3 regions of the Streptomyces sp. NPDC046862 genome follow, and region 2 is predicted to be linked to each of the others. Evidence: riboswitches for the same ligand, from Rfam matches in the RefSeq annotation. Region 2 holds a riboswitch; each other region holds the start of a gene.
What was found. A riboswitch is a leader RNA that binds a small molecule or an ion and turns the genes downstream of it on or off. The one in region 2 is predicted to bind cyclic di-AMP.
Positions count from the first base shown of each region.

Region 1: linked by a shared signal. The riboswitch ahead of AB0959_RS22605 (NlpC/P60 family protein) and the one ahead of AB0959_RS15755 (LysM peptidoglycan-binding domain-containing protein) in region 2 are both predicted to bind cyclic di-AMP.
Region 3: linked by a shared signal. The riboswitch ahead of AB0959_RS38920 (peptidoglycan DD-metalloendopeptidase family protein) and the one ahead of AB0959_RS15755 (LysM peptidoglycan-binding domain-containing protein) in region 2 are both predicted to bind cyclic di-AMP.

Region 1 covers NZ_JBEYXP010000020.1:3,398-12,926, reverse strand. The annotation lists gene AB0959_RS22625 (HAD-IC family P-type ATPase) at 1-3,826, shown strand, start outside; gene AB0959_RS22620 (hypothetical protein) at 3,925-4,056, shown strand; gene AB0959_RS22615 (DUF1876 domain-containing protein) at 4,194-4,451, opposite strand; gene AB0959_RS22610 (NAD(P)-binding domain-containing protein) at 4,579-5,268, opposite strand; cyclic di-AMP (ydaO/yuaA leader) riboswitch at 5,498-5,669, shown strand; gene AB0959_RS22605 (NlpC/P60 family protein) at 5,681-7,066, shown strand; gene AB0959_RS22600 (YceI family protein) at 7,114-7,716, opposite strand; gene AB0959_RS22595 (hypothetical protein) at 7,849-8,160, opposite strand; gene AB0959_RS22590 (S-(hydroxymethyl)mycothiol dehydrogenase) at 8,413-9,498, shown strand; gene AB0959_RS22585 (MBL fold metallo-hydrolase) at 9,498-9,529, shown strand, end outside.
Region 2 covers NZ_JBEYXP010000012.1:121,576-131,104, forward strand. The annotation lists gene fahA (fumarylacetoacetase) at 1-804, opposite strand, end outside; gene AB0959_RS15740 (ATP-grasp domain-containing protein) at 1,067-2,305, shown strand; gene AB0959_RS15745 (FAD-dependent oxidoreductase) at 2,367-3,572, shown strand; gene AB0959_RS15750 (HAD family hydrolase) at 3,807-4,718, shown strand; gene AB0959_RS15755 (LysM peptidoglycan-binding domain-containing protein) at 4,730-5,539, opposite strand; cyclic di-AMP (ydaO/yuaA leader) riboswitch at 5,545-5,718, opposite strand; gene AB0959_RS15760 (polyprenyl synthetase family protein) at 6,678-7,688, shown strand; gene AB0959_RS15765 (sigma-E factor regulatory protein RseB domain-containing protein) at 8,066-9,340, shown strand; gene AB0959_RS15770 (ABC transporter ATP-binding protein) at 9,441-9,529, shown strand, end outside.
Region 3 covers NZ_JBEYXP010000047.1:55,237-64,765, reverse strand. The annotation lists gene AB0959_RS38925 (alpha-galactosidase) at 1-1,098, shown strand, start outside; cyclic di-AMP (ydaO/yuaA leader) riboswitch at 1,392-1,558, shown strand; gene AB0959_RS38920 (peptidoglycan DD-metalloendopeptidase family protein) at 1,563-2,498, shown strand; gene AB0959_RS38915 (hypothetical protein) at 2,532-2,666, opposite strand; gene AB0959_RS38910 (DUF6250 domain-containing protein) at 2,785-3,501, shown strand; gene AB0959_RS38905 (SGNH/GDSL hydrolase family protein) at 3,647-4,432, shown strand; gene AB0959_RS38900 (TetR family transcriptional regulator C-terminal domain-containing protein) at 4,563-5,183, opposite strand; gene AB0959_RS38895 (Glu/Leu/Phe/Val dehydrogenase dimerization domain-containing protein) at 5,225-6,415, opposite strand; gene AB0959_RS38890 (MBL fold metallo-hydrolase) at 6,557-7,777, shown strand; gene AB0959_RS38885 (ATP-binding protein) at 8,122-9,529, shown strand, end outside.

The sequences.
Region 1 (9,529 bases), on a different contig from region 2:
GCACCGGCTCGGCGAACGGGAGGGTACGTACCGCCACGACGCCGCGCCGGCCCTCGAGCGGCCGACTCCGCTGAGGCCGGGGCCCGCGGAGCGGTACGCCAACGTGGCCGTCCCCTCGGCGCTGACGAGCTACGGGCTCATGGCGGCCCTCTCACGCAGCCATGACCGCGCTCTGGCCATGCTGATCGGGGGGACGCCGAGGGGTCCCCGGCTCGGCCGCGAGGCCTTCGCCTGCGCGGTGGGGCAGGCCGCCTCCGGCCGCGGAGCGCTCGTCCTCCGGCCGGCGGCGCTGCGCCGCCTCGACCGCATCGACACGGTGGTCATCGACGCTCGCGTGCTGGCCACCGGCACCTGGACGGTCGGCACCGTGGTCCCTCTGGCGGTGGGCGACACGCCCTCCGGCCCGCACGGGACAGCGGACGTGGCTGCGTACTCGGATTTGGACGCGGATTTGGACGCGGGTTCGGACGTCGACGACATCCACGCCAGGATCCACGAGTTGATCGACGGTGCCGACCCTTCACAGCCACAGGAACGCGGGGGCTGGGCACTCCGCCCGCTCGCCGACGGACACGCGGCCGGGACGGAGTTGCCGGGGGAGACGGCCGCCCTGGTCGGGGCATGGGCCGAGCAGGGCGGCAGGGTCCTGCTCGTGCTCCACGACGGCGAACCCGTCGCCGTCGCGAACCTGGTCCCTCAGCTGCACCCCCTCGCCGACCACCTGGTGCGGGCGGCGCGCGGATGCGGCCGGGTCGTCCTCGCGGGCGGCCCGCCAGGACTGCACCGCCGGTTCGAGCTGGACGAGGCCGTTCCCGTCGGCGGAACACGCACGTCCGCACTGGTCCGCTCCCTCCAGGAGGAAGGCCACGGGGTCGCCGTCGTCGCCTCCAGGACCAGCCTCGCCCTCGTCCGCGCCGACCTGGGCATCGGGGTGACCACGGGGTTGCGCCGAGTGCCCTGGGACGCGGACGTCGCCGGTCCGCCCGAAGTGGCGCACCTGCTGCTGACGGCCGCCCCGCAGGCCCTGCGGCTGAGCAGGCAGTGCGTTCGCGTGGAGGCGGCCGGAGCCCTCGTGGGTACCGCACTGGCTCTTGCCGTCCCGCTGCCCCGGGCCTGGGCGCGCGCCCGTCTGGTGACCGACGGGATGACCATCGCCGCGATGGGGATGGGCACTTGGGAAGGGTGGACGGTGCGCAGCCGCCCGGCCCCCGTGGCCGTGGAGCGGACGCCCTGGCACGCCATGACGGTGCGTCAGGTCATGGGCAGGCTCGGGACGTCGTCCAGGGGACTCGAGGAGGCCGAAGCCGCACGGCGCCACCAGTTCGACGGATTCGAACGACGGACCGCTCCCGTCACCCTGATCGGCAGGGTGATGGAGGAACTGGCCAACCCGCTCACCCCGATCCTGGCGGTCGGCGGCGGTATCTCGGCGGCGCTCGGCTCCGTACTGGACGCGGTGCTCATCGGCGGCGTACTCGGGGTCGACGCGCTCGTCGGAGGGGCTCAGCGGCTCGGTGCCGACCGTGCGGCGGAGCGGCTCGTGTCAGCGACCTCCGCCCGAGTACGGCTGCGCAGGGCGGACCGGCCCAGAACCAAGGAAGCGGCCGCCGACCGCCTGGTGCGCGGCGACATGATCGAGTTGCGGGCCGGCGACGCGGTCCCGGCCGACTGCCGCGTCGTGGAGGCCACGGGTCTGGAGGTCGACGAGTCGAGCCTCACCGGCGAGTCGCAACTCGTCGTGAAGGCACCCGCGCCGACGGCCGCGCGGGCGGTCGCGGACCGCCGCTCCATGCTGTACCAGGGCACGACGGTGGCGGCGGGCAACGCGCTCGCCGTGGTCGTCGCCACCGGAGCCGCCACCGAGGCCGGCAGCGCCGCGGAGGCGGCCCCGTCGGACGGCCTTCCGGACAGCGGGGTGGAACGGCGCCTGAACGCGCTCGGCCGATGGTTCCTGCCCCTGTCCATCGCGTCCGGCGTCGTCCTGTTCGTCGTCGGCCTGGTCCGCCGGCAGCCCCTGGGCGCCGCCCTGGGGGCCGCGGTCAGCCTCTGTGTCGCCGCCGTGCCCGAAGGGCTGCCCTTCATCGCCACGGTCGCCGAACTCGCCGCCGCCCGGCGGCTGTCCACCCGCAACACGCTCGTGCGCAGCGCCTCGACCATCGAGGCGCTCGGCCGCACCGACGTGCTGTGCTTCGACAAGACCGGCACCCTCACCGAGGGAAGGATCAGCCTCCAGCAGGTCTCCGACGGCGGTGAACGGCGTCCGCTCGACGCCCTCACTCCACGGCTGCGCCGGGTCGTGGCGGCGGCGGCCCTCGCGGCTCCGGAGGGCCCGGCCTCGGCGCTCACCCACCCCACGGACCGTGCCATCGCGAACGGGGCCGAGCAGGCCGCCGCCACTTCGGACCTGGTGGCGCCGGACGGCTGGCAGCGGCTGGCGGAACTGCCGTTCGAGCCCGCGCGCGGCTACCACGCGGTGCTGGGTTGGATCGGTTCGGGCGAGACCCCGGCCGAGCGGGACCGCGAGCCGGGCAGGGCGCTGCTCGTCGTCAAGGGCGCGCCGGAGGTCGTCCTGGCCCGCTGCGACCGAGTCCGGCAGAACGACACCGACACGCCCTTCGACGCGGAACTGCGCGAAGAGATCGACCGGGAGATCGACCGGCACGCCCGGCAGGCCCTGCGCGTGCTGGTGGTCGCCGAACGCACCCGCCCGGCTCCCGGCCCGGAGGCTCCCGCGTCCCTCGACGACGCGGACGTCGGCGGCCTGTGCCTGCTGGGCCTGCTGGGACTCGCGGATCCCGTACGGCCCACCGCCGCCGAAAGCGTCGGCCGGCTGGCGTCGGCCGGCGTACGGATCGTCATGCTCACCGGAGACCACCCCAGCACCGCCGCCGCGATCGCCCGGGAACTGCGGCCCGACGAGGAACCGCGGATGATGACCGGCCCGGAACTGGACGCCCTGGACGACGCCGAGCTCGCCAGGACGCTGCCCGGGATCTCGGTCTTCGCCAGAGTCACTCCCGCGCACAAGGTACGGATCGTCACGGTGCTGCGCGCGGCCGGGCGCGTCGTCGCCGTCACCGGCGACGGCGCCAACGACGCCCCGGCCATCAGGATCTCCGACGTCGGCATCGCCATCGGCTCCCGGGCCACCCCCGCGGCGCGTACCGCCGCCGACGTCGTGGTCACCGATGACCGCATCGAGACCATCGTCGACGCCATCGTGGAGGGCCGGGCCATGTGGGCCTCCGTCCGCAAGGCGCTCGGCATCCTTCTCGGCGGCAACCTGGGGGAGATCACATTCGTGCTGGCGACCACGGTGTTCACCGGGAGCAGCGCGCTGAACGCTCGTCAGCTGCTCCTCGTCAACGTCCTCACCGACATGCTCCCGGCCATGGCCATCGCCGCCCGGCCCCCGGCGGGCAGCGCCGAGAAGCTGCTCGCGGAAGGTCCCGAGGCCTCACTGGGCGCGGCCCTCACCCGGCACCTCCGCCTGCGCGCCACCATCACCACCGCCGCGGCGGGCAGCGCGTGGATCGTCGCCCGGATGACGGGCACACGGGCGCGGGCCGGCACGGTCGCCCTGGTCGCCCTCGTGGCCTCCCAGCTCCTGCAGACGCTCACGGACGCGGGCCGCGATCCCCTCGTCGCCCTCGCCGCGGTGGGGTCGCTCGTGGCACTCGTCCTCGTGGTGTCCGTCCCCGGCCTCAGCCACTTCTTCGGCAGCCGGCCCCTCGGTCCGGCGGGATGGACCATCGGTCTGACGGCGGCAGCGGGATCCGTCCTGCTGCCGGCCGCGCTGGAAGCCGTCACCCCCCGACGTCACTGACAGTTAACCCTGTCGCCACCAGAACAGCGGCCGCACGAAGCACCGGGCCCGCACAAAGGAGCGGTACGGACCTGCACGCACAAGAAAGGCCGCCCGCTGTGTCGCACCTGCTCGCCCCGCTCCTCACCAAGGTGGCGGTCGCCGTGATCGAGGCGATCGTCATGCGTCTGCTCATCCAGCTCTGGAAGACCTACGTGGCCGGCCGGCGCCCGGCAGCGGCCGCTGCCTGAGCGCTGGACGCGGCGCTCCGCTCATGGCCCCCCGCCAGGCCCCGCCGACCAATGTGCCCAGCAGGCCGGTGCGGCGTCCGCTCGGCACAATCACCCGCGGCCCGTGGGGTGAGAGCCCCCGGTGGGAGGGGGTGCCGTCACTGTTCGACGGGCCCGGTCAGCTGGACGATGTCGTCGGAGGCGACGTCGTGCAGCCGGATCGCCAGATCCTCCAGTGCGCGGCTGGCGGCGAGCTCGTCACCGATCTCCGGGACGGGCCGGTCGACCGGGTTGCGCCTGGCCGCGCCCCGTCCCGTGACCGTGGAGGTGTCCGGGGTCGTCAGCACGGCGCGTGCCTGGGTGTCGTCGCCGTCCTCGGTGATGTGGATCTGGACGGTCCACTGCTTGTCTTCCATCCTGATCACTCCTGGTTGATCTGCCTCTGAGTCTGTGTGTCTCTGCCTGTGTCTCCTTCCCCGTCTCCTCAGCCTGCGCCTGCTCTCGCGCCCGGTCCAGTCGATCGAGTGTTCGGTTCGGTGGTGGTCAGCGGGCGCCCTGGATGTGGAAGTTGAAGTCGGCGTGGCCCAGGGTCCCGTACAGACGCAGCCAGAGAGGCAGGAGCATCTCGGCGCCCCGGGCGGTCTCGATGCCGCCGAGGTCGATGATGTCGCCCTCGGGCCAGCCGAAGGAGATCAGCAACTCGGTGACCTGCCTCTTGGCTCCCGTGTCGTCGCCGGAGACGAAGACGTTGTGCGCTCCCGCGACCCGGCCGGGCTCGACCATGACGAGGCAGTTCACGGTGTTGAGGGTCTTGACGACCCGGGCACCGGGGAAGGCGCGCTGGATCCGCTCTCCGAGGCTGTCGGTGTTGACCGGGTTCAGCGTGGGCGGCATGCCCTGGGAGAAGTCGAGCGCGTTCGTGATGTCGATGAGTACCTTGCCCGCCAGGGCGTCGCCGCCCGCCGCGTCGAGTGCGTCGAGCGTGGCGGCGCCCGCGGTCGTGTTGACCACCGTCTCGCCGAAGTCGGCGGCTTCGGCGAAGGTCCGCAGCGGCACGTCGGAGTGGGCCGAGTGCCAGGTGGCGAACGGCTCGTTGCCCATGGCGTCCGGCTCGGTGCGGGCGAGGGTGGTGGCGGGGTCGCGGGTGCCGATGGTGACCTCGTGACCCAGGGAGGTCAGCTTGGCGGTGATCGTGCGGCCGACGATGCCGGTGCCGAGGACGGCGTAACGCATGGGGGCAGGTCCTTTCCGTGGTGGGCCCGTGGCGGGACCGTGGTCGTACCGGTCGTGTGGTCCAGGCAAGCAGGCCGCCCAGGTCAAGTGCGGGAGCGGCCCGGAGTGTTGGGGTGAACGTCACACTGACGGAACGGGCATTTCGCGCTCCGATCTTCACACAAGGAACACAAGTTGGCTAAGTTAATGGGTAGGCCACACGACTCCGTCCGGCGAACCTCGTCGGGTCGCGTGGCCTCCGCCGAATCCGGTGCACCGTCGCGGAAGCCGGAACCGGGGACCCAACCGACATTGGGGTGAATCGGTCGACTGCCCACCGGGTGGTGACCGTAGGGCACACCTTCCGGAGACATCCGCCCGAACCCGACAGCTAACTCGGTAGGCGGTGGATGGAAGGAGTGAGTACGTCCCCATGGCGCAAGAGCCGAGCCGCGCAGAAGTCCAGCAGAGGATCCACAACCTCTACGACCGGGCCGAGACCGACACCGGGAACTTCAACGCGACGCGTGCGATGGCCTCGGGGCGGCGTACGCGTGTCGCGCCCGTGCCCGGCGCCGGGCGCGGGCGCATGGATCCCGCCCTCGACGACATCGTGAAGCCCTGGTTCGACGTGGCCCGCGCGAAGCTGGGCCCGACGGTCCCCGCCGTGCTGCCACCGGAACTCAGGCCGGACCGCCTGCCCGAGGCCCGGCCCTCGCTCCCGGCCATGCGCCCCGACGACGTGCGCCCCGACCGTGCGCGGGAACCTGGAGGCCGGGGCCTTCCGGAGCTGACGGCGGGACCTGCCGCGGAGACGGCCCCGGGACCAGTGGCGGAGCTGCCCGCCGCACCACTGGCGGAGCTGCCCGCCGGACCTGCGACCGAGTTGACCGCCGTTCCCGCGGCGGGACTCACCGCGGGACCCCTGGCCGGTCTGCCGGCCGCGCCGGAGACCGGGCGGAAGGCCTCGGCGGCCCGGCCGGCGTCCGCCGATGAGACCCGGCAGTCCTCGCTGAGGGCAGCCAAGGACAAGAACCGGAGGAAGCTCGCCGCGGCCCGGGAGTTGCTCTCCGGACACGTCGCGCAGTGGAGTACGCCGTGGGCGTCGATCGAGTTGCCGCCGGCCGATGACGCCTGGCACGCGACGGCGCAACAGGCTCGCCACGTGGCCGAGGTCGAGGCCGACTGGCAGGGACAGGGCCCGTCCGGCTTCGGCGCCGTCATGTCCACCGGTACGGTCATGTCTCCCGGCGCCGCCATGTCCACCAGTACGGTCATGTCTCCCGGGACGACCACGTCTGCCGGTACGGTCATGTCTCCCGGCACGGACTGGCCCGCGGGGACGGACCCGTCCCTCGGCGCGGGTCTTGCCGTCGGCGCCCTTGGCGACCTCGGTACCTCTGGCGCGCTCCGCACCGTTGGAACCTCCGGCGCTGTCGGCGCACCGGTCACCGGGGCCGGCGGGAAGGCCATGGCGGCAGTCGAATTCGCCCGCGCGCAGATCGGCAAGCCATGCGTCTGGGGCGCGACCGGACCGGGGTCGTACGACTGTTCCAGCCTCACCCGGGCCGCCTGGAAGACCGCCGGGGTGACGCTCCCGCGTACCGCCCAGGACCAGGCGTACGCCGGCAGTGCGATCGCCCTGTCGGACGTTCAGCCCGGCGACCTGGTGTTCTTCACCGACAACGCCGGCCACGTCGGCATCTGCGTCGGCAACGGCATGATGGTCCACGCACCGAGTCAGGGACCCCACGTGCGCGAGGACCCGATCCTCTACGCGGGGGAGTCGGCGATCCACAGCGTGGTGCGGCCCGTGTGACGAAGCGCGGGGCTCGGGTGGGCCGCCGTGACGTGCGCCCGCGGTGCCTACCCGAGCCCTTCCGCTGCTTCGAGCCCGCCCGCCGGTTCGAGCCCGACCGCCTCGAACTCCATCCGGACGTCGTCGGCCAGCCGCAACGCGCCGAGGAACGCGGTGTAGGGCTTGATACCCCAGGTCGACTGCGTGACGGTCGCCCAGCATCGCAGGAGCCCGTCGTCACTGCCGTTCCCGTGCGCCGTCCCGTGCACCGTCACAGGGCGGGTCCGTCCTTTGACGGTGAGGTCCCCGGTGATCTCGAAGGACTGCGGCGTTCCGGTGACGCGGGTGGAGCGGAAGGTGATCGTGGGGTGTCCCGCGGTGTGCAGCAGGGCCGCGCCGGCAAGCGTCCGTTTGATCTCGGCCCGGTCGGCATCGGTGAGTGCCTTGAGCCCGCCCGTTCCCTCCAGGATCTCCAGCGATCCCGTTTCGACCGTCACGTTCACCGACGACCTGTCCGGTTCGCCGACGGCCACCACCGCTTCGCCGGACCATCGGGTGGCCTCGATGGTGAGGTCGTGTCCTGCCCTGCGGCCCAGCCCGGCGCGCCCGGTCCTGATCAAGAGGCGGCCGGCCGGAGGCCCGAGGCGGTATGTTCCGTCGATCAGCGTCACAGCGCCCGAGGGTAGGTGACGGGCGCGTCCGGGCCGTCGAGCCGCGCGGTCGGCGTGTCACCCGGCGACGGGCCGGATGAGCGGCACCTGACCGGCTTGCGCCTCCGGCTGGCGTGTGAGGGACGGACACGGCTAGTGCTGGGGAACCCCGAGTTCGCGGCCGCGGTAGAAGCCTTCCCGCTCCTCGACGACGTACGGTGCCATGGCCGCACGCCGCCGCGTCTCCGGCTCGGAGGCCCGCCAGGAGTCGCACGCCTCCTTGGAGTCCCAGAACGACACGCCGGTGATCTCCTGTCCGTCCTCGGACCAGTACGCGTAGGCGTGGCGCAGCCCCCGCGGATAGGGGTCCGGGCGCCACGCCCGCCCGAACTCCTTCAGGGCGCCCGGCTGAACGCGGCGTGTCGTGACCCAGACGAAGTGCTCCTCCACCGCGTGCTCCTCCACCGCAGCCTCCTCCGCGACGCCGGCTCGGCTTGTCGGTCCGTCTCAGACCACCGTAGGTCCAAAGCACCGCTTTCGCCTGCGCGGCGATCGAAGGCGGCGCTGTCCGGCGGGGCGCGGGCCTCCGCGGTGTGGTGGGTGTCAAAACCTTGACCACGGGTCGGCATCTCCCCGATGCTGCTCGTTGCGGCTCATGAGATGTGTGCCGTAATGAGCAACATCAGTATCAGGTCTCGCAGCAGCCGAGGAGTGACCATGACGCACCAGGTCCGTGCCGTTGTCGCGCGGGGTAAGGGCGCCCCCGTCAGTCTGGAAACGATCAACGTGCCCGACCCGGGGCCGGGAGAGGCGTTGGTGAAGGTCGAGGCCTGCGGGGTCTGTCACACCGATCTGCACTATCGCGAGGGCGGCATCAACGACGGCTTCCCCTTCCTGCTGGGCCACGAGGCCGCCGGTGTCGTGGAGGCGGTGGGAGAAGGGGTCACCGACGTTGCCCCGGGAGACTTCGTCATCCTGAACTGGCGCGCGGTGTGCGGCCAGTGCCGGGCCTGTAGGCGCGGGCGGCCGTGGTACTGCTTCAACACGCACAACGCCAAGCAGAAGATGACGCTGGCCGACGGCACGGAGCTCTCCCCGGCGCTGGGCATCGGCGCGTTCGCGGAGAAGACCCTGGTCGCGGCGGGGCAGTGCACGAAGGTCGACCGGGCCGCCTCGGCGGCCGCCGCCGGTCTGCTGGGCTGCGGCGTGATGGCCGGTATCGGCGCGGCCATCAACACCGGCAGCGTCGGACGCGGTGACAGCGTGGCGGTCATCGGCTGCGGCGGCGTCGGTGCCGCGGCGGTCGTCGGGTCCGAGCTGGCGGGCGCGGCGAAGATCATCGCGGTCGACATCGACGACCACAAGCTGGACACCGCCAGGAAGCTGGGCGCGACCCACACCGTCAACTCCAGGAACGCCGACCCGGTCGAGGCGATCCGTGACCTGACCGGCGGCTTCGGCGCCGACGTGGTCATCGAGGCGGTGGGCCGCCCGGAGACGTACAAGCAGGCGTTCTACGCCCGAGACCTGGCGGGCACGGTCGTCCTCGTCGGTGTGCCGACCCCGGAGATGAAACTGGAGCTGCCGCTGCTGGACGTCTTCGGCCGCGGTGGCGCGCTGAAGTCCTCCTGGTACGGCGACTGCCTGCCGAGCCGGGACTTCCCCATGCTCATCGACCTCTACCTGCAGGGCCGTCTGAACCTGGACGCCTTCGTCACGGAGACCATCGCGCTGGACGAGGTCGAGAAGGCCTTCGAGCGCATGCACCACGGCGACGTACTGCGCTCGGTGGTGGTCCTCTGATGGGCGTCGCCCGCATCGAGCATCTCGTCAC
Region 2 (9,529 bases):
AGGAGCCACGCGGGCCTCCTCCAGGGCGTCGAGCGGGGTGATCCACGCCGACACGGACGTGGCGAAGGACTTGCCGAGGAAGGGGCCGAGAGGGACGTACTCCCAGGCCTGGATGTCCCGCGCCGACCAGTCGTTCAGGAGGCACAGGCCGAAGACGTGGTCCCGGAAGGAGGCGAGCGGGACCGGGGTGCCCATGGGGGAGGGAGTTCCCACCACGAAGCCGACCTCGGCCTCGATGTCCAGGCGGGTCGAGGGGCCGAAGGCGGGCGCCGGGTCGGCGGGGGGCTTCCGCTGGCCCGCGGGGCGTACCACTTCGGTGCCCGAGACGACAACCGTGCCGGACCGGCCGTGGTAACCGATCGGCAGGTGCTTCCAGTTGGGGGTGAGGGAGTCCGCGGCGTCGGGGCGGAAGATCCGGCCGACGTTCCGGGCGTGGTTCTCGGAGGCGTAGAAGTCGACGTAGTCCGCCACCTCGAAGGGGAGGTGGAGTGTGACGGAGGCCAGCGGATGGAGGTGAGGGGCGATCGTCTCCTGGTGGGAGGGGACGGTCAGCCAGGCGGTGAGGGCGCGGCGGACGTCCGACCATGTGGTGCGGCCCGCGGCGAGGAGGGGGTTGAGGGTGGGGTGGGAGAGGATCGCGGCGTAGGGGGAGGACAGGGCCTGAGCCGCGGCTCCCGCGTCGAGGACGTGGTCGCCCAGGCGGACGCCGACGGTCCGCGTCCCGGAGCCCGGCCGGGAGAAGACGCCGTACGGCAGGTTGTGCGGGCCGAAGGGGTCGCCCTCGGGGACGTCGAAGGGGGGCATGGGGGTGTGCCTCGCTTTCCGTGTGCTACGTCCAACCGTCGTGTGCGGCCCTCGTGGGGCCGTGATCGCTGCGGCACACGTTACGGGGGAGTGACCTGAGCGGGCAGGGGTCCCCAATGCCTAAAGAGTTCGTAATGTCCGGATACGGAGCGGTCGGAGCCGGTAATTCCGGCTTAGCGTCCTCTGGGGGCGCGGACGGGGTGGGTCCGGGTCCGTAAAGGGGGGACACGTGGGGGGACCCGTGGCCAGGAGTGGCGGGCGCGTGCCGTTCGGTGTCGACCGAGGCGTGCCCGGATTGATCGTGAAGTTCGGCGACTACCCGCTGCATCACGGTGGGGTCGGCGCCATCCGCAGTCTCGGGCGGCTCGGCGTGCCGATGTACGCCATCACCGAGGACCGCTACACGCCCGCCGCCGTCTCGCGGTACCTGGAGCGGGCGTTCGTGTGGCCGACCACCGGGACCGAGGCGCCGGAGCGGTTGGTGGAGGGGCTGCTGCGGATCGGGCGGCGGATCGGGCGGCCCGCACTGCTCGTCCCGACCGACGAGGAGGCCGCCGTGCTCATCGCCGAGCACCAGGCGGTACTCGGCGGCAGCTTCCTGTTCCCGCGGGTGGACAGCGGACTGCCGCGCCGGCTCGCCAGCAAGCAGGGGCTGCACGAACTGTGTGTGAAGCACGGGATCGCGAGCCCCACGGCCGTCTTCCCGCAGTCGTACGAGGAGGTCGAGCGCTTCGCCCGGACGGCGCGCTTCCCGGTGGTGGCCAAGAACCGGGAGGCCTTCGTCCGCAGGGCCCGGCCGGCCGTGAACGGCACCACGCGGATCGGCAGCCGGGACGGCCTGCTGCGGCTCGCCAAGGAGTGGGGCGAACATCCCGGCGTGATCCTCCAGGAGTACCTGCCCCGGGAGGACGCCGAGGACTGGATCGTCCACGCGTACTTCGACGCCGAGTCGACGCCGCTCGCGATGTTCACCGGCGTGAAGGTGCGCTCGTGGCCGCCCCACGCGGGCATGACGGCCAACGCGTACGTCGTCGACAATCCGGAACTCGCGGATATCGCCGCACGTTTCATCAAGGAGATCGGCTTCAGCGGCGTTGTCGACCTCGACCTGCGCTTCGACCGGCGGGACGGGCAGTACAAGCTCCTGGACTTCAATCCGCGGATGGGGGCGCAGTTCCGCCTCTTCGAGAACGAGGCGGGGGTCGACGTCGTCCGCGCCATGCACCTCGACCTGACCGGTCGGCCGGTTCCGGAGGGGGAGCAGCGCGCCGGCCATCGGTACGTCGTGGAGAACATCGACCTGCCGGCCCTGATCGCCTACCGGCGCAGCGGCTACACGACCCCGCACGCGCCCGCACGCGCGAGCGGTACGGAACTGGCGTGGCTCGCGGGTGACGACCTGCGGCCCTTCTTCACGATGCTCGCGCGCTTCGTGCGGCCGGGAGCCAGGCATCTGCGTCAACTGTGGCGGACCCATCGCAGAGGTGGGGGAGCCGGTTAGGCGGCAGTTCCGTCAGCACGACACCACGAAGTAGGCACATCGCGTCCTGGGGAGGGACTTCGTGATTCATCCGGTTGCAGTGATCGGCGCCGGGCCGTTCGGTCTGTCCACCGCCGCGCATCTACGGGCGCGCGGCATTCCCGTACGAGTCTTCGGCGAACCCATGGTGAGCTGGCGGGACCACATGCCCGCGGGCATGCTGCTGAAGTCGACCCCCGCCGCCTCGAACATCGACGCGCCGCAGCGCGGCCACGACCTCGTCGACTACTGCGACGCCGCGGGCATCCCGCGGCTGGTCACGGACGAGGACATCATCCCGGTCGAGACCTTCGTCGCCTACGGGGAGTGGTTCCAGCAGAAGCTGGTGCCCGAACTGGAGCGGGTGCGGGTCGTGTCCGTGGACCGGCGCGGGGACCGCGAGGGCTTCGAGCTCAAGCTGGACTCCGGTGAGACGTTCACCGCGAGGGCCGTCGTCGTGGCGACCGGGCTCTCCGGGCTCGCCCACCTCCCGCCCGAGCTCGCGGGAGCGGCCACGGACGGGCCCAGCCCCACCGGGCCCGTCTCGCACAGCGCGCAGCACCACGACCTGAGCCGGTTCTCCGGCAAGGAGCTCCTCGTCGTCGGCGCCGGACAGTCCGCCCTGGAGACGGCGGCGCTGGCCGCGGAGGCCGGGGCGCGCGTAAGGGTGGTCTCGCGCGGCCACGGCAGGGTGGCGTTCGGGGCGCCGCCCTGGGCCCAGCCCCGCTTCCGCCCGGAGTCTCCCTTCGGGCGTGCCTGGTCGCTGTGGGCCCTCAGCTACTACCCGCACCCCTACCGCCTCCTTCCCGAAGAGGCCCGCCACTACCTGGTCCGTCGCGTCCTCGGACCGCTGGGCGCCTGGTGGCTGCGCGAGCGCTTCGAGTCCGCGGTGGCCGTACGCGAGGTCGCGCGGATCATCCGCGGCGGCGTGATCGACGGGCGCCCGATGCTCGCGGTCCAGACGCACGGGGGCCGTACGGAGGAGCTGTCGGCCGACCATGTGATCGCGGCGACCGGCTATCGCGTGGACATCGCCGCGATGGACTTCCTCGGGCACGAGCTGCGCACGGAGCTGGTGGTGAGCCGGGGGACGCCGAAGCTGGGCGCCGGCTATCGGTCGTCCGTGCCGGGGCTGTACTTCACGGGCCTGCCGTCGGCGGCGTCGTACGGGCCGGTGATGCGGTTCGTGTGCGGGACGGAGTTCGCGTCGCCGCGACTGGCGAGGCATCTGGCGGCCGCCCACGGGTGAGGGCGCGGATCGCCCGCCCGCTCGTCTGGACATCCGGTCTGCCCTGACGTCCCGTTCGTCACTTTCGGGTGACACCGACGGCGAGCGTCTCGACGATCGGCGGGGCGTCAGGGGCGGGCCCGTGCCGCGCGACAACGTGCGGGCGGACCGGGACCCCGTGACGTCCCAACGGTCAACTCACGTCGTCCGGTTCACGCCGGACAGGTGGGCCTTCCCGATCCGTATTCTCTGATCATGAACCCGCGCACCGCATATGCCTTGATCGCCACTGACCTGGACGGAACGCTGCTCCGCGGCGATGACACGCTCTCCGACAGGTCGCGCGCGGCGCTGGCCAGAGCCGTGGCCGGGGGCGCGCGGCACCTGGTGGTGACGGGACGCCCCGCGCCACGCGTGCGCCCCCTGCTGGAGGACCTCGGGAGCGAGGGGCTCGCGGTGTGCGGGCAGGGCGCGCAGTTGTACGACGCCGGCGCGGACCGGCTGCTGTGGTCGGTGACCCTGGACCGGGAACTGGCCGAGACCGCGCTCGGCAAGATCGAGGCCGAGGTCGGGCAGGTGTACGCGGCCGTCGACCAGGACGGCGTGGACGGGCTCACCCTCATCGAGCCGGGCTATCTGATGCCGCACCCGACCCTGCCCGCCGTACGGGTCCTGCTCCGCGACGACCTGTGGGGCGAGCCCATCAGCAAGGTGCTGTTGCGCCACCCGTCCCTGTCCGACGACGAGTTGGCGGCGGCGGCCCGCGGGGCGGTCGGTTCGCTCGCGACGGTCACCATGTCGGGGCCCGGCACCGTCGAACTCCAGCCATGCGGGGTCACCAAGGCGACCGGCCTCGCCCTGGCCGCCCGGCGCCTCGGGCTGGGCCCGGCCGACACCATCGCCTTCGGGGACATGCCGAACGACATCCCCATGTTCGACTGGGCCGCCCACGGGGTCGCCATGGCCAACGCCCACCCGGAACTCAAGGCCGTCGCCGACGAGGTGACGCTCTCCAACGAGGAGGACGGGATCGCGGTGGTACTGGAGCGGCTGTTCCCGGGGGCGGGGGCGGGGGCGGGGGCGGATGAGGTGCCCGGCCCCCGGTCCGGATCCGCCCCGGTGCCGGGCCGGCGGAGCTCGTCGCCCGCCCGGCCCGGCGGCCGGTAGGTGTTCCGGGATCAGTACGGTCCGTTGACGTTGTCGATCGAGCCGTAGCGCGCGGCGGCGTAGTTGCACGCCGCCGCGATGTTCGCGACCGGGTCGAACGGGTCGTTCGACGTGCCCGCCACGTGGTACTGCTGGAAGGTCGGGTCGATGACCTGGAGGAGCCCCTTGGACGGGGTGCCCGCCGCGGCGTTGGAGTCCCAGTTGTTGATGGCCTGGGGGTTGCCGGAGGACTCGCGCATGATGTTGCGGTAAATGCCGTCGTACGACCCGGGAATTCCGTTCTGCGCCATGATGTCCAGCGCCTGGCGGATCCAGCCGTCGAGGTCGTTCGTGTACGTCGTGTCGGCGACCGGGGCGGCGTCGGTGACGGTCTGCGTGGACAGGTTGGACGCGGCGGACGGTGTGGACGCGGGCGACGGTGTGGACGCCGGGGACGGGGTGGACTTCTTGCCCGCCGTGCCCGCCGTGCCCGCCTTCGCCGTCCTGAGCTTCAGGTGGAGACCCGGGTGGATCATGTGCGGGTCGTGGCCGATGGCCTTGCGGTTGTCCTTGTAGATCTTCCGCCAGCCACCGGGAGTGTCGTACTTCTTCGAGATGCGGTAGAGCGTGTCGCCCTTGGCCACCGTGTACGCAATGGACTTGAGGTGGGGCGCGGACTGGACCGCCTGGATGGAGGCGGGAGCCTGGGCCGGCGTCGCGGCGCTCGCGACGGTCGCGCTCAGGAGGGGAAGGGCGAGGGCGGCGGCGCCGGTTCCGGCGACGACGGCTCCTCGGATGAACGGGTTGGATCTGGGGCGGCAGTGCTTGCCTCGTGCGGCCATGACGCTGTTCCTCTCCGGCGCCTGCGAGGTGAGCTGTCGGGTTCGGGCGGAAAGGTGCCCGGCCGTGTACGGCGACGCGTCGTGCGTGCCGTGCATGGCTTCACCCCGAGCCGGCCCGTCGTGCGGACCGGCGGCTTACCTGGTTCCCCCGCTCCTGCCTGCGTGAGTGGTTGGTCAGTGGGGATTCCGGGCGGCGGCAGGATTCGGCGTCCCGTCCGGATGGACCGTGAACGTATGCGAGAGCACATGTCGGGAACAAGGCCGAAAGCACGACAGAAGCGCCCTTGATCAGCTCTTTGTGGTGCAGAAGTTCGCGAAATCACCGGAAGGCGAAGCTCAACTTGCCTTCTGCAAAGGAAGAGTCGAGAGGGTGGGAGCAGAGGACGTCACGGGGGCGGCGTGACCCAATTCACGGGACGGACCGGATGAAGTGCTGGCAAGGCGGCAATTCGGACAAGTCGACCGCCGATTGGGCGGTCCGGCGAGGCGTGGGCCCGGCCCCCTTTCGGGGTGTCTCACCTCGTGATGGGCGCGAAGTGCGGGGCATACGTTCGGTGTTCCGGGAACTCGCGAACCAACTCCACGCGAAGGGCGTGGAGTACGCGGGGTTCGCGGAGAGTGGGGAGGTCGCGCGGAAGTGGGGGCCGGTCCCGGCCGTGTGGCCGGAACCTTGCGTGCGGGGTGCGTCGTTGTCGTAGCGGTCGCCCGGTGAGCCGGCCGTGGTGGCCGCCCTGAGTGGTTCCGGTGCGAGAGCGGCGTCGGCGCGTGCGGAGGTGTGACGGCGGAGGCCTCGTGCGGAGTGGCGCGGGTGAAGGGCGTACGGATGAGCGAGTTCGACGGGCCCATCGGAGTGATCTCCGGAGCCTCGGGGGCTCGGCGCCTTCGGTGGCCATGGGCGAGGGTGTCGACTCGGGAGTCGGTACATGTCCGCTTGTATCACCTGATCAAGAACATACCGGGCGTGATCCGATACAGCCCGGGCTGGACCCCTGGGCGCCCGTGGTGATCGAAAGGTGACCGGATACGCTGACTCGAGTGATGGCAGCGACAGATCGACAAACCGTGTCATCGACCGTGAGACCGATTTTGAGACCGACCGTGTAACCGTCAGTAGACGTCAGCAGACAGGAGACCCCTCGTGACCGTCGTCGGGCCGTTCGGGCTGAGCGTGCGGGACCAGGCTCTGGAAGCCGATGTCCAGGCCGGATTGGCGGCTGTCGAGGAAGGGCTGCTCGAAGCCACCAAGAGCGAGGTCCCCTTCATCCAGGAGGCCGCGCAGCACCTGCTGCGGGCCGGCGGGAAGCGTTTCCGGCCACTGCTCGTGATGCTCGCCGCGCAGTTCGGGGACCCGTACGCCCCGGGGATCGTCCCGTCGGCCGTAGTGGTCGAGCTCACACATCTGGCCACGCTGTACCACGACGACGTGATGGACGAGGCCGAGGTGCGGCGGAGCGTCCCCAGCGCGAACGCCCGCTGGGGGAACTCCATCGCCGTCCTGACCGGCGACTTCCTGTTCGCGAGGGCCTCCCACATACTGGCCGACCTCGGGCCCGAGGCGGTCCGCATCCAGGCCGAGGCCTTCGAGCGGCTGGTCACCGGGCAGATCCTCGAGACCGCCGGGCCGCGCGACGGGCGGGACCCGATCGACCACTACCTCGACGTCCTCGGCGGCAAGACCGGATCGCTGGTCGCCGTCTCCGGGCGCTTCGGCGCGATGATGTCCGGCGCCGACGAGACGGTCGTGGACGTGCTGACGCAGTACGGGGAGCGGCTCGGCATCGCCTTCCAGCTGGCCGACGACGTACTGGACATCGCCTCCGACTCGCACGAGTCCGGCAAGACGCCGGGCATCGACCTGCGTGAGGGTGTCCCCACCATGCCGGTGCTGCGGCTGCGCGAGCGGGCCGAGCGGCTCGGGCTCGCCGAGGACATCGCGCTGTGCGAGCTGCTGGACTCCGACCTGACCGATGACGCGCGGCACGCGGAGGCGCTGACCCGGCTGCGGACGCATCCCGCGCTGGAGCAGGCGCGGCGGGACACCGTGCGGTACGCGGAGGAGGCCCGGGCCGTGCTGTCGCCGTTGCGCGAGTGCGACGCGAAGGCCGCGCTGGTCGAGCTCTGCGACGCGGTGGTGCACCGCGCCGGTTGAGTGCGGGTGAAGGGCTCGTCCTCAAGCACCGGGCGGGCTCTTTTTGCTGGACCGGTTTTGCTGGACCGGTTTTGCTGGACCGGGTCAGACCGTGCCCGTAGTCCGTGATGCACCGGAACGGCCACCACTGAACGGGTGTCAGCCGGGCGGCGTACTCCCCTGCGACCCCTACGGGTCGGGGGAGGCGCCGCCTCTCCGTGTCATCCCACAGCAGTACATGGAGTTGATTCCGGGGTCTGACGCTTCTCGTTGGCCGATTTGGTCAGATGGAAAGCACCACTCCTCACCGAATCGGGTGAGAATGGCGGCTCGGGGTGGACGAGGACGAGTGCGAGTCACGACGAACAGCCGCCGCCTACGACGGAGGTAAGGCACACATGGCACCGTACGAAACCGACGACAGCGCGAAGGCCGGCGAACCCGACGACGTGCGCGCCGGGCGCCGCAAGGCCTCGCGGTACGTCGTCCCGGTCACGGTGGTGGGGGTGGCGGCCGCGACGATCGGGCTGGTCCCGGCGTTCGCCGGCTCGGGTGACCCCGACCTGCCGAAGATCAGCGCACAGGAACTCGTCGAGAAGATCGCCGCGTCGGACGTACAGCAGGTGTCCGGGACGGTGAAGATCAGCACGGATCTGGGGCTGCCGGACCTGGGCGGGCTGGAGAGCAGCCTCGGCGGAGCCGGGAAGCCCTCCGGTTCGGACGGCGGCTCGTCCGCCGACCCCTCCTCCAAGCTGCTCGAACTCGCCACCGGCACGCACACCGTGCGCGTCGCGGCCGACGGCCCGGACAAGCAGAAGCTGTCGCTGCTGGACAAGGCCTCCGAGTACAGCGTCATCCACAACGGCGACGACGTGTGGGCGTACGACAGTCAGTCGAACGAGGTCTTCCACTCGACCGGCGCGGGCGAGGCCAAGGACCACAAGTCCGGCAAGGCCGCGCCCGAGGACGTCCCGGCCACGCCCCAGAAGCTGGCCGAGGAGGCCCTGAAGGCGGTCGACGACACCACGTCCGTGACCGTGGACGGCACCGCCCAGGTCGCCGGCCGGGACGCCTACAAGCTGCTCATCAAGCCCAAGGCGTCCGGCTCCACGGTCGGTGCCATCTCCATCGCGGTGGACTCGAAGACCGGGCTGCCGCTGAAGTTCACGCTCACCCCGGCGAGCGGGGGCGCGGCCGTCGTGGACGCGGGCTTCACCCAGGTCGACTTCGGCAAGCCGAGCGCCTCCACGTTCGACTTCACCCCGCCGAAGGGCGCGAAGGTCACCGAGGGCGACAAGGCCGAGGCCCGGGGGCACCACGACAGCGCGGCGCCGTCCGGTGAGCACTTCGGTAAGGACGCCGGCAAGGGGCTGGAGGGCGGCGGCCTCGGCAAGGAGATGGAGGGCGGCGGCCTGAAGACCATCGGCGAGGGCTGGAACTCCATCGCCGAGTTCGACACGGGCGGCCAGGGCGTACCCTCCGGGGCCGCCACCGGCAACAGCGACGTCGACGGGTTCCTGAGCTCCCTCGGCGACAAGGTCAGCGGCAAGTTCGGCTCCGGTACCGTCTTCAAGACCCGGCTGATCAACGTCCTGATCACGGACAACGGCAAGGCGTACGCCGGCGCGGTCACCAAGGACGCGCTGGTGAAGGCGGCCAACGCGGCCAAGTAGGACACTGGCCGGGCAGGACACCGGCCAGGCAGGACACCGGCGGGCGGGCCGGGACGGCGCAGGACGCCGTCCCGGCCCGCGGCCGCACCCGAGGGGAGCCATGACGGACGCGAGTGTCATCCACACCCAGGGTCTGACCAAGACCTTCCGGGGCGGCCAGGTGGCCGTGGACCACCTCGAACTCACGGT
Region 3 (9,529 bases), on a different contig from region 2:
GGGGTCGAGCTGTTCGTCGTCGACGACGGCTGGTTCGGCAGCCGGACCAGTGACCGGGCGGGCCTCGGTGACTGGACGCCCAACCCCGACCGCTTCCCGGCCGGACTGAAGCCGCTCGCCGAGGACGTGCGCGCGCTCGGCATGCAGTTCGGCATCTGGGTCGAACCCGAGATGGTCAACGCGGACAGTGATCTGTACCGTGCGCACCCGGACTGGGTGCAGTTCCAACCGGGACGAAAGCGGACGGAATTCCGCAATCAGCTCGTACTGAACCTCGCCCGCGACGACGTCCAGGAGTATCTCTGGGAGAAGCTGGACGCCCTGCTCTCCAGCGCGCCCATCGACTATGTGAAGTGGGACTTCAACCGCTGCTTCACCGACGCCGGCTGGCCCGGCGAGCCGTACCCGCAGAAGCTGTGGGTCGAGCACGTGCACGCCTTCTACCGTCTGCTCGACCGGCTGCGGGCCGCGCACCCGGGGGTCGCCTTCGAGTCCTGCTCGGGTGGCGGCGGCCGGATCGACCTCGGGGTCGTGTCACGCACGGACCAGGTGTGGACCTCCGACAACACCGACCCGCTCGACCGGCTCGTCATCCAGCACGGCTTCAGCCAGATCCACCCGGCGCGTGTCATGGCCGCCTGGGTGACCGACAGCCCGAACACCCAGCTCAATGACCGTGTGAGCTCCCTGCGCTTCCGGTTCGTGAGCGCCATGGCGGGTGTCCTCGGCGTCGGCGGTGACCTCACGACCTGGAGTGAGGAGGAGCTCGCCGAGGCGCGCGAGTGGGTCGAGCTGTACAGGGAGATCCGTCCCGTCGTGCAGCGTGGCGACCTGTACCGGCTGCGGCCCCCGGCCGGCGGGCTGAGCGCGGTGCAGTACGTCCATGGCGACGAGGTCGTCGTCCTCGCCTGGCTGCAGGCCCAGCACTACGGAGAGCCGGCCGCCCCGCTCCGGCTGCGCGGCCTCGATCCAGGGAATGCATATGAATGCCGTGAATCGGGCGAAGTGCACCGGGGTGCCGTGCTGATGCATCACGGTCTGCCCACGGGGCTGCGCGGCGACTTCGATGCGGCAGTTATCCGACTGCGCCGCATCTGAGTGTTCTGTCCGAAATGAAGCCTTGAGTCCAAGTAGCCCTGGAATAAAGCAGGGTGGGTCGAAGGTGGGTGACCAGCGTCATATCCGTGACGCTGTGTCGCCGTCATGTTCACGTAATGCTGGCCGATTCTCAGGGCGATTGAGAAAGTGCGGAGATCGCTCATTTACGGAGAGTGACGGTGAATTCCTGAAAGGGTGAGGGAACCAGACGCACAGGAAAGCCCAATGGTTGTCCGGATGCCCGTAAGTCGCTTACGTTCCCCTCAATCCGGACGGACGCCGAATCCTGCCGCCGCCCGGAGCCGCCAACTCACCCGTGCACGGCAGGAGCGGGGGACCCACAGGCAGTACCGCCTGTTCCGGTCTCCGGAACAGGCTTGGGGTAAAGCCGTGCGCGCGTACGGCCGGGCATCTCCAGTCCGCACCCGACAGCTCACCTCGTAGGCGCCGGAGAGGAATTCGTCATGCCCGCGAGGGGTAAGCATCGCCGCCCGAAGTCCCAGCGCTTCACCCGTTCCATAGCCGCCGCCGGAACCGGTGGCGCCGCACTCGCACTTCCGCTCATCGGGGCCACCGGGGCCCATGCCGCGTCCGCGGACTCCGTTTCTCAGAAGACGACGGCGGTTTCCGAGAAGACCGTCACCGAGAACAGCGCGAAGGCCGCGGCGGAGCAGGCCGGCGAGTCGGCCACCGCCAAGAAGGCCTCGACGCGGACCTATTCGGTCCGCCACGGAGACTACCTCTCCAAGATCGCCCGGGAGCAGCACGTCTCCGGCGGCTGGAAGAGAATCTACGCGGACAACCGTGAGGCCGTCGGCTCCGACCCGTCGCTCATCCACCCGGGCCTGAAGCTCACCCTCCACGGCAAGGCGCCCTCGGGCGGCAACAAGGCGTCGGACAAGACCGCGTCCTCGTCGAAGAAGGCCGCGCCACAGAAGACCGAGACCAAGGCCGAGACGACGTCGACCACCCAGAGCGCGGACGCCAGTGGCACCGGCTTCACGCTCCCCGTCGAGGGCGCCACCATCGGCACCGGCTACAAGACCCCGGGCGGCATGTGGTCCAGCGGTTATCACACCGGCGTCGACTTCATCGTCCCGACCGGTACCAGCCTCAAGGCCGTCGGCGCGGGCACGGTCGTCACCGCCGGCTGGGGCGGCGCGTACGGCAACCAGGTCGTCATCCAGCTCGCCGACGGTCACTACGCCCAGTACGGCCACATGTCCCAGCTGTCCGTCTCCGCGGGCCAGACCGTGAGCGAAGGCCAGCAGATCGGCCTCTCCGGCGCGACCGGCAACGTCACCGGTCCGCACCTGCACTTCGAGATCCGCACCGGTCCGGACTACGGCTCGGACATCGACCCGCTGGCGTACCTGCGCTCGAAGGGCGTCAACGTCTGACGCGCTCCCCGCGCACCTGACGCATCCTCCGCGTCACGCGTCGGTGAAGGCCGGGCCCTGCGATGTACGGGGCCCGGCCTTCGGTGTGCCCGGCCGCTCCTCCGTGCCGCTCCTCCGGTCCGCTCCCACGGTCCGCTCCTCCGGGGCGTCCGTGCGTGTCCGGCTCATGACCGGCGCATCGCAGTCGTGTGGCATGGCCGGAGGACGTCTCGACAGGCGTGCGGAAGTGGCGGCACAGTGATCGACTGCAAGCGCTTTCCATGCTGGTCGACCAAGGAGTAGCGTCATGACCACTCGCAGAGCGTTCGGAGCCCTCGCCGCCGGTGCCGCCCTCGCGGCCCTGGCGCCGGTGCCCACGGCGAGCGCCACGTCCCGCCACCGCCGTGGACGGCTGATCGCGGCCGACGGCTTCCGGCACGGCCTCGGCCGGTGGGCCACCGAACTGCAGGACGGCGGCACCGTCACGGCCTCGGGCGGTGTCCTGGAGATCGACGTGCCGAGCGGCGCCACGGTGTGGTTCCGGAAACGGCTCGAAGGCCCGTACGTCATCGAGTACACCGCCACGCCGGTCTCCGCGGGCGGCGTCAACGACCGGGTGTCCGACCTCAACAACTTCTGGAACGCCGTCGACGTACGGTCGCCCGACGACATCTTCGCCACCGAGCGGGGCGGCGCGCTCGCGGAGTACGACTACCTCAAGACCTACTACGTGGGATACGGCGCCAACACGAACACCACGACACGACTGCGCCGTTATGTCGGCGAGGCGGGTGTGCGGCCGCTGGTCCACGACTACACGGAACCCCTGCTCGTCGCCAACGAGCCCCACCACGTACGGATCGTCTCCGACGGCTCCACCGTCCAGTGGTGGAACAACGGGCGACTGGTCTTCGACTACGAGGACCCGGAGCCGTACACGAGCGGGCACTTCGCCTTCCGGACCACGTGGAGCCACTTCCGGATCAACGGATTCCGGGTCTGGCGGCTCGCTCAACGCCCCTGATGAAAAGCTTATTCCGCAATTGACCAACACTTGACGAGTGGCTTATCTCACCGCACGTCAACCCTTTCCTACGGTCGCGTAGCTCACATCCCGAGGTGAATCATGGACCGATGTGGCAGACGATTCGAAGAATGACAGCAGATCAGTGATCGGGTCGTACGTGGCGGTGGGGGACAGCTTCACCGAGGGCGTCGGCGACCCCGGCCCCGACGGGGCGTTCGTCGGCTGGGCCGACCGGTTCGCGGTACTCCTCGCGGACCGGCGTCCGGAGGGCGACTTCACCTACTCCAACCTCGCCGTGCGCGGGAAACTGCTCGACCAGATCGTCGCGGACCAGCTCCCGCGCGCGAGGGAACTCGCCCCGGACCTGGTCTCCTTCTGCGCCGGCGGCAACGACATCATCCGTCCGGGCACCGACCCCGACGAGGTCGCCGAGCGCTTCGAGCGGGCCGTCGCCGGTCTCACCTCCGCCGTCGGCACGGTGTTGGTGACCACCGGCTTCGACACCCGGGGCGTGCCCGTCCTCAAGCACCTGCGCGGCAAGATCGCCACGTACAACGGTCACGTGCGCGCCATCGCCGACCGGTACGGCTGCCCCGTCCTGGACCTCTGGTCGCTGAAGACGGTGCAGGACCGGCGGGCCTGGGGCAACGACCGGCTCCACCTGTCACCCGAGGGCCACACCCGGGTGGCCCTGCGGGCCGGGCAGGTCCTGGGCCTCGACATCCCCGCCGACCCCGACCAGCCGTGGCCGCCCCTCCCGCCGCGCGGCACCTTCGAGGTCCGCCGCGACGACATCCACTGGGCCCGCGAGTACCTGGCCCCCTGGATCGGCCGCCGCCTCCGTGGCGAGTCCTCCGGGGACCGTGTGGTGGCCAAGGGGACCCTGTCGCCGGACGACATCAAGATGCGGATCGAGTCGCTGGTCTGAGTGTTCTCGGTGGCGGCGCACTCCGTGCTCCGGGCTCAACTGCCACGTCCGCTCCAGCCCGTCGCGGGGATCAGCACCTGACCCGCGCTCCGGGCGGCTGCCCGGTGGCGCGTCCGTCGTCGGCGGTGGCTCAGGCCTTCGCCGACGTCAACGCCTCGCGCTCCAGGCCCAGTTCGCGGGCGAGGGCCTCGTCGGCCCACTCCAGGGTGCGGGTGCGGGAGACGGCGCCCTCGTAGGCGGTGGTCTGAACGGCGAGTCCGTCCAGCAGAGCGGTGAGGCGGAGGGCGGCGGCCGCGGGGTCGGGGCACTGGAACTCGCCCGCCGCCACGCCCTCCGCGATGACCTCGGTGATGGCGGCCTTCCACTGCCGGTCGAGCCCGCGCGTCACCTCGCGCAGCGCGGGCTCGCGCAGCGCCGCCGACCAGCCCTCGATCCACAGCCGCCAGCCCTTGGCCTGCCCGGTCGGCGCGTACCAGCGCACGGCCGCCCGCAGTCGCCGCAGCGCGGTCGTCCGGCGGCCCAGCAGCCCCCGCAGATGGGCGAGGTCGTCCTCGGCGGCGTACGTGAACGCCTCGGCGACCAGCTTCTCCTTGGTCGAGAAGTGGTAGAGCACCAGCGCGTTGCTCACCCCGAGCACCGAGGCGACGTCGGCGATGCGTACGGCCGCCACGCCCCGCGCCTCGATCTGCTCGACGGCGGCGCGCAGCAACTCCTCACGCCGCTCAGCCACGCTCAACCGCACTCTGCTCACGTGGCAACCCTAGTCCGTCGGTACGCACAAGGGCCCCGGCGTCACCGGTACCAGCCGAAACGCTCCGCGATCACCGGCAACCGGTCGGCGGCGAGTACGTGTGCGGCCGTGCGCGGAGTCGTTCCGTCGGCCTCCGCGCGGGCCAGCACCCGGCCGACGAGCGCGCGCATCGAGCGGCGGACGTGGGCGAACGCCTCCTCCGCGTCCGCCTCGATGTCCCCGAACAGCGTCCACCACCACCAGGCGTTCGTCGCGGAGTTGACCACGACGTCCGGCAGGACGGTGACCCCGCGCGCGCAGAGCAGTTCCTCGGCCGCGGGCAGGACCGGCATGTTCGCGGCCTCGGCGATCCAGCGGGCCGTGATCCGCTCCTGGTTCCCCGTGTCGATCGCGTAAGAGACCGCCGCGGGCACCAGCACCTCCACGTCGGCCGACAACCAGGCCTCACCCGGAAGCTCCCGGTCCTCGGGGCGCAGCACCGCGCGGTCCACCGTCCCGTACGTGTCGCGGGCGGCGAGCAACGCCTCGACGTCGAGCCCCTGAGGGTTGCTGATCGTGCCCTTGACGTCGGCGACGGCCACCACCGTCAGCCCCGCGCGCGTGAGGAAGCGCGCTGTGGCCCCGCCCATGGTGCCCAGGCCCTGCAGCGCGACCCGGGTCCCGGAGTGCGGCACGCCCGCCCGGTCGAGAGCGGTCAGCACCGACTCGGCCACCCCGCAGCCTCCGACCAACTCGTCCAGCCCGATGCCGTCGACCCGCAGGGCGAAGGCGTCCGCGAGCCGCCGCCGCGCCTTGGCCTCGTCGTCGAGCAGCGGGTAAACGGCCTGGACGGACGAGACGAGCCCCACCTCCGCGGCGGCCCGGTCCACCAGGTCCTGCGTGAGGCCGAGGTCCTCACCCGTGGTCCAGAAGCTCTCGACGTACGGGCGCATCGCGCGCAGGTAGCGCACCAGCAGGCCGTACGCCTCCGGGTCGCGGGGGTCGCAGTCGATGCCGCCCTTCGCACCGCCCAGGGGGATGTAGCGGTTCTCCGGGTGCCGCTCAGGGTCGTAGTGCAGGGCCTCCTTCAGGGTCATGCCCCGGGCCAGCCCCGCGACCTCCTCCTGCGTACAGCCCGGCCGCATCCGCAGTCCGCCGCTGGCGACCGACCGCACCAGCCGGTCCACCACGAGGTAGCCACGGCGGCCGGTGAGGTGATCGGTCCAGGTGAGCGACATGAGAGGGTCGTGCATCGGGTCTCCTCAGGGGTGTGAGCCGACGGCTGTTACTGAATTGGCGTTCAGCATGCCATCCCGCGGTCACCTGGTGGGCCCGGCGTTGTCGGAGGGGCGGACCATAATGGAATGCCTCAGCGCATTCACCAGGAGGTGGCCGTGTCCGGTTTCCGTTCCACGAGCTCCGGGCTGCGCGGGCTGCGTCCCGCCGCCTTCGGCGCGGATCCGGGCGGCGAGCGCCTGGAGCGGATCCGCAGGTCGCCGAATTTCGCGAACGGCGTGTTCGTCAACCCGGAAGGCACGCGCGTGCGCCCGGCGGGCGGCGCCGCGCTCGACATGGCCAAGCGCTACCTGCGCAAGGAGGAGCGCGCCCAGCGCGCGCCGACCGGCCCCGTGCCGGTGCACTCCACCACCCTCGCCGACCTGGCCCGGCCGCCGGCGAGCGGACTGCGCACCACGTGGATGGGGCACTCCAGCGTGCTCGCCGAGATCGACGGCCACCGGGTGCTCTTCGATCCCGTCTGGGGCGAGCGCTGCTCCCCCTTCGCCTTCGCCGGGCCCAAGCGGCTGCACCCCGTGCCGCTGCCGCTGGCCGAGCTCGGCCCGGTGGACGTCGTCGTGATCTCCCACGACCACTACGACCACCTCGACCTGCCCACGATCAAGTCCCTGGCCGGCACGGACACGCTGTTCGCGGCGCCCCTCGGCGTCGGTGCCCATCTGGAGCACTGGGGCGTCTCCGAGACGCGGATACGCGAGCTGGACTGGACCGAGAGCACGAAGATCGGCGGCCTCACCCTGACGGCCACCCCGGCCCGTCACTTCTGCGGACGCGGCCTGCGCAACACCCAGCACACGCTCTGGGCCTCGTGGGTCGTCACGGGCGAGGCGCACCGGATCTACCACAGCGGCGACACCGGTTACTTCGAGGGCTTCAAGGACATCGGCGCCGAGCACGGCCCCTTCGACCTCACGATGATCCAGATCGGCGCGTACAGCGAGTTCTGGCCGGACATCCACATGACCCCGGAGGAGGGCATGCGTGCCCACCTCTACCTCCAGGGCGGGAACCCGTCCGGGGTGATGCTGCCGATCCACTGGGCGACGTTCAACCTGGCGCCGCATCCGTGGGCGGAGCCGGGGGAGGGCACCATCAGCTCCGCCCGCTCGGTCGGCGCGGCCGTAGCGCTGCCCCGCCCGGGCGAGCCCTTCGAGCCGACCGGCGAGACAGTGCCGTCCGAGCCCTGGTGGCGTGCGGTCGCCGTCACTCCAACGGGTGGTTGGCCCGTCCTCGACGGTCGGCCGGTCACCACAACGGGTGACGTCCCCGACAAGACCGTGGAAGGCACCGGGGAGCCGGAAACCGTTCCGACCGGGTGAATTCACGATCGTTTCCGAGGGCCGAGGGCTGCATTGCCCCTCGGCCCTCATTGCTTTTTAGTGACCACTCCTGACCAGCTCTGATCGGATGATTTCCGCGTCAGGAACGCATGTCCGATGGTTTATCGGCCTGTCGTACGAAGGCTCATACCAGAGCGGGAAGCTTTGCGGGGGTCTTTGTCAACTGCGCACCGGTCCTGACGCGTTGGCGACTACTGTGAGTTGCCGTCGGGCGACACAGGGCCGAATTCTTCGGTTCTCTCGACCGGCACGCGATGGCGCATGCCCGGGTCGCGCAGACGCGGGAGCCCCCACGCCCCCGACGCACCAGTACAAGGACACCGATGTCTCAGCTTCGCGCACCGACCGCCCGTGCGGACCGCCGTGAGAGCGGCCGGCACGGACGGCCGGTCGCCCGCACCGCCCCCTCGCTGCCCGAGACGCCGATACGGCCTCAGCTGCTGCGTCTGGCGGTGCTGCCACCCATCGCGGTGGCGCTCAGCGCCTGCGCGGCCGTGCTCTTCACCGTCCGTTCCACCGGCGCACGCCCCAGCCCTGTCCTGTGGGCCGTGCTCGCCGGAGCCGTCGGCGTCGCCCTCGCGGGCATCGTGATCGCCGCGATCGCCGCCGACCGCGCCGCCAACTCCGTACACGAACGCCTCGGTGCCCTACGCCGCACAAGCGCCCGCGGCGAGGCCGACCTGCGCACCCTCGTCGAGGCGCTGCGCCGCGGTGAGGGCCCGCCCGCGCGCAAGCCGCGCGGCAGACCCGCCGCGGACGCCGACGAGTTCGAGCTGCTCACCGCGGACCTCGCGCATGCCCAGGACGCGGCCGTCACCGCCGTCGTCCAGGCCTCCCAGCTCTCCAGCCAGGCCGGCAGCGAACAGAAGGTCGAGGTCTTCGTCAACCTCGCCCGGCGCCTGCAGTCCCTCGTGCACCGTGAGATCTCGATCCTCGACGAGCTGGAGAACGAGGTCGAGGACCCCGACCTGCTCAAGGGCCTCTTCCATGTCGACCACCTCGCCACCCGCATCCGCCGACACGCCGAGAACCTCGCCGTCCTCGGCGGCGCCGTCTCCCGCCGCCAGTGGAGCAACCCGGTCTCCATGACCGAGGTGCTGCGCTCGGCCATCGCGGAGGTCGAGCAGTACTCACGCGTCAAGCTGGTGCCGCCCATCGAGGGCACCCTGCGCGGACACGCGGTCGCCGATGTCATCCACCTCCTGGCCGAACTCGTCGAGAACGCCACGGTGTTCTCCGCCCCCCACACCCAGGTGCTGCTGCGCGCGGAGATCGTCACCTCCGGCCTCGCCGTCGAGGTCGAGGACCGTGGCCTCGGCATGCCGGTGACCGAGCAGAACAAGATGAACGCCCTGCTCGCCGACCCCGACCAGGTAAACGTCGCGAGCCTGCTCCAGGACGGCCGTATCGGCCTGTTCGTGGTCTCGCAGCTCGCCCGGCGGCACGGCATCCACGTCCGGCTCCAGAGCAACATCTACGGCGGCGTCCAGGCCGTCCTCGTCGTACCCCAGGGACTGCTCGGCACGGAGCCCCGCGCCTCGGCCGACGTACCGCGGACACAGCCGCAGCAGCCGGCCGGCACCCGGCGGCAGCCCTCCGGCCCCCGGCCCCCACAGACCGTCAGCCGGCCCGCTCCTGGTCCCGCCGCCACCGTCCAGGACACCGCGCACGCCGCACCGCCGCGACAGCAGACGGCGACCGCTCCGGGCGGCTCGACCAGGCTGCCTGTGC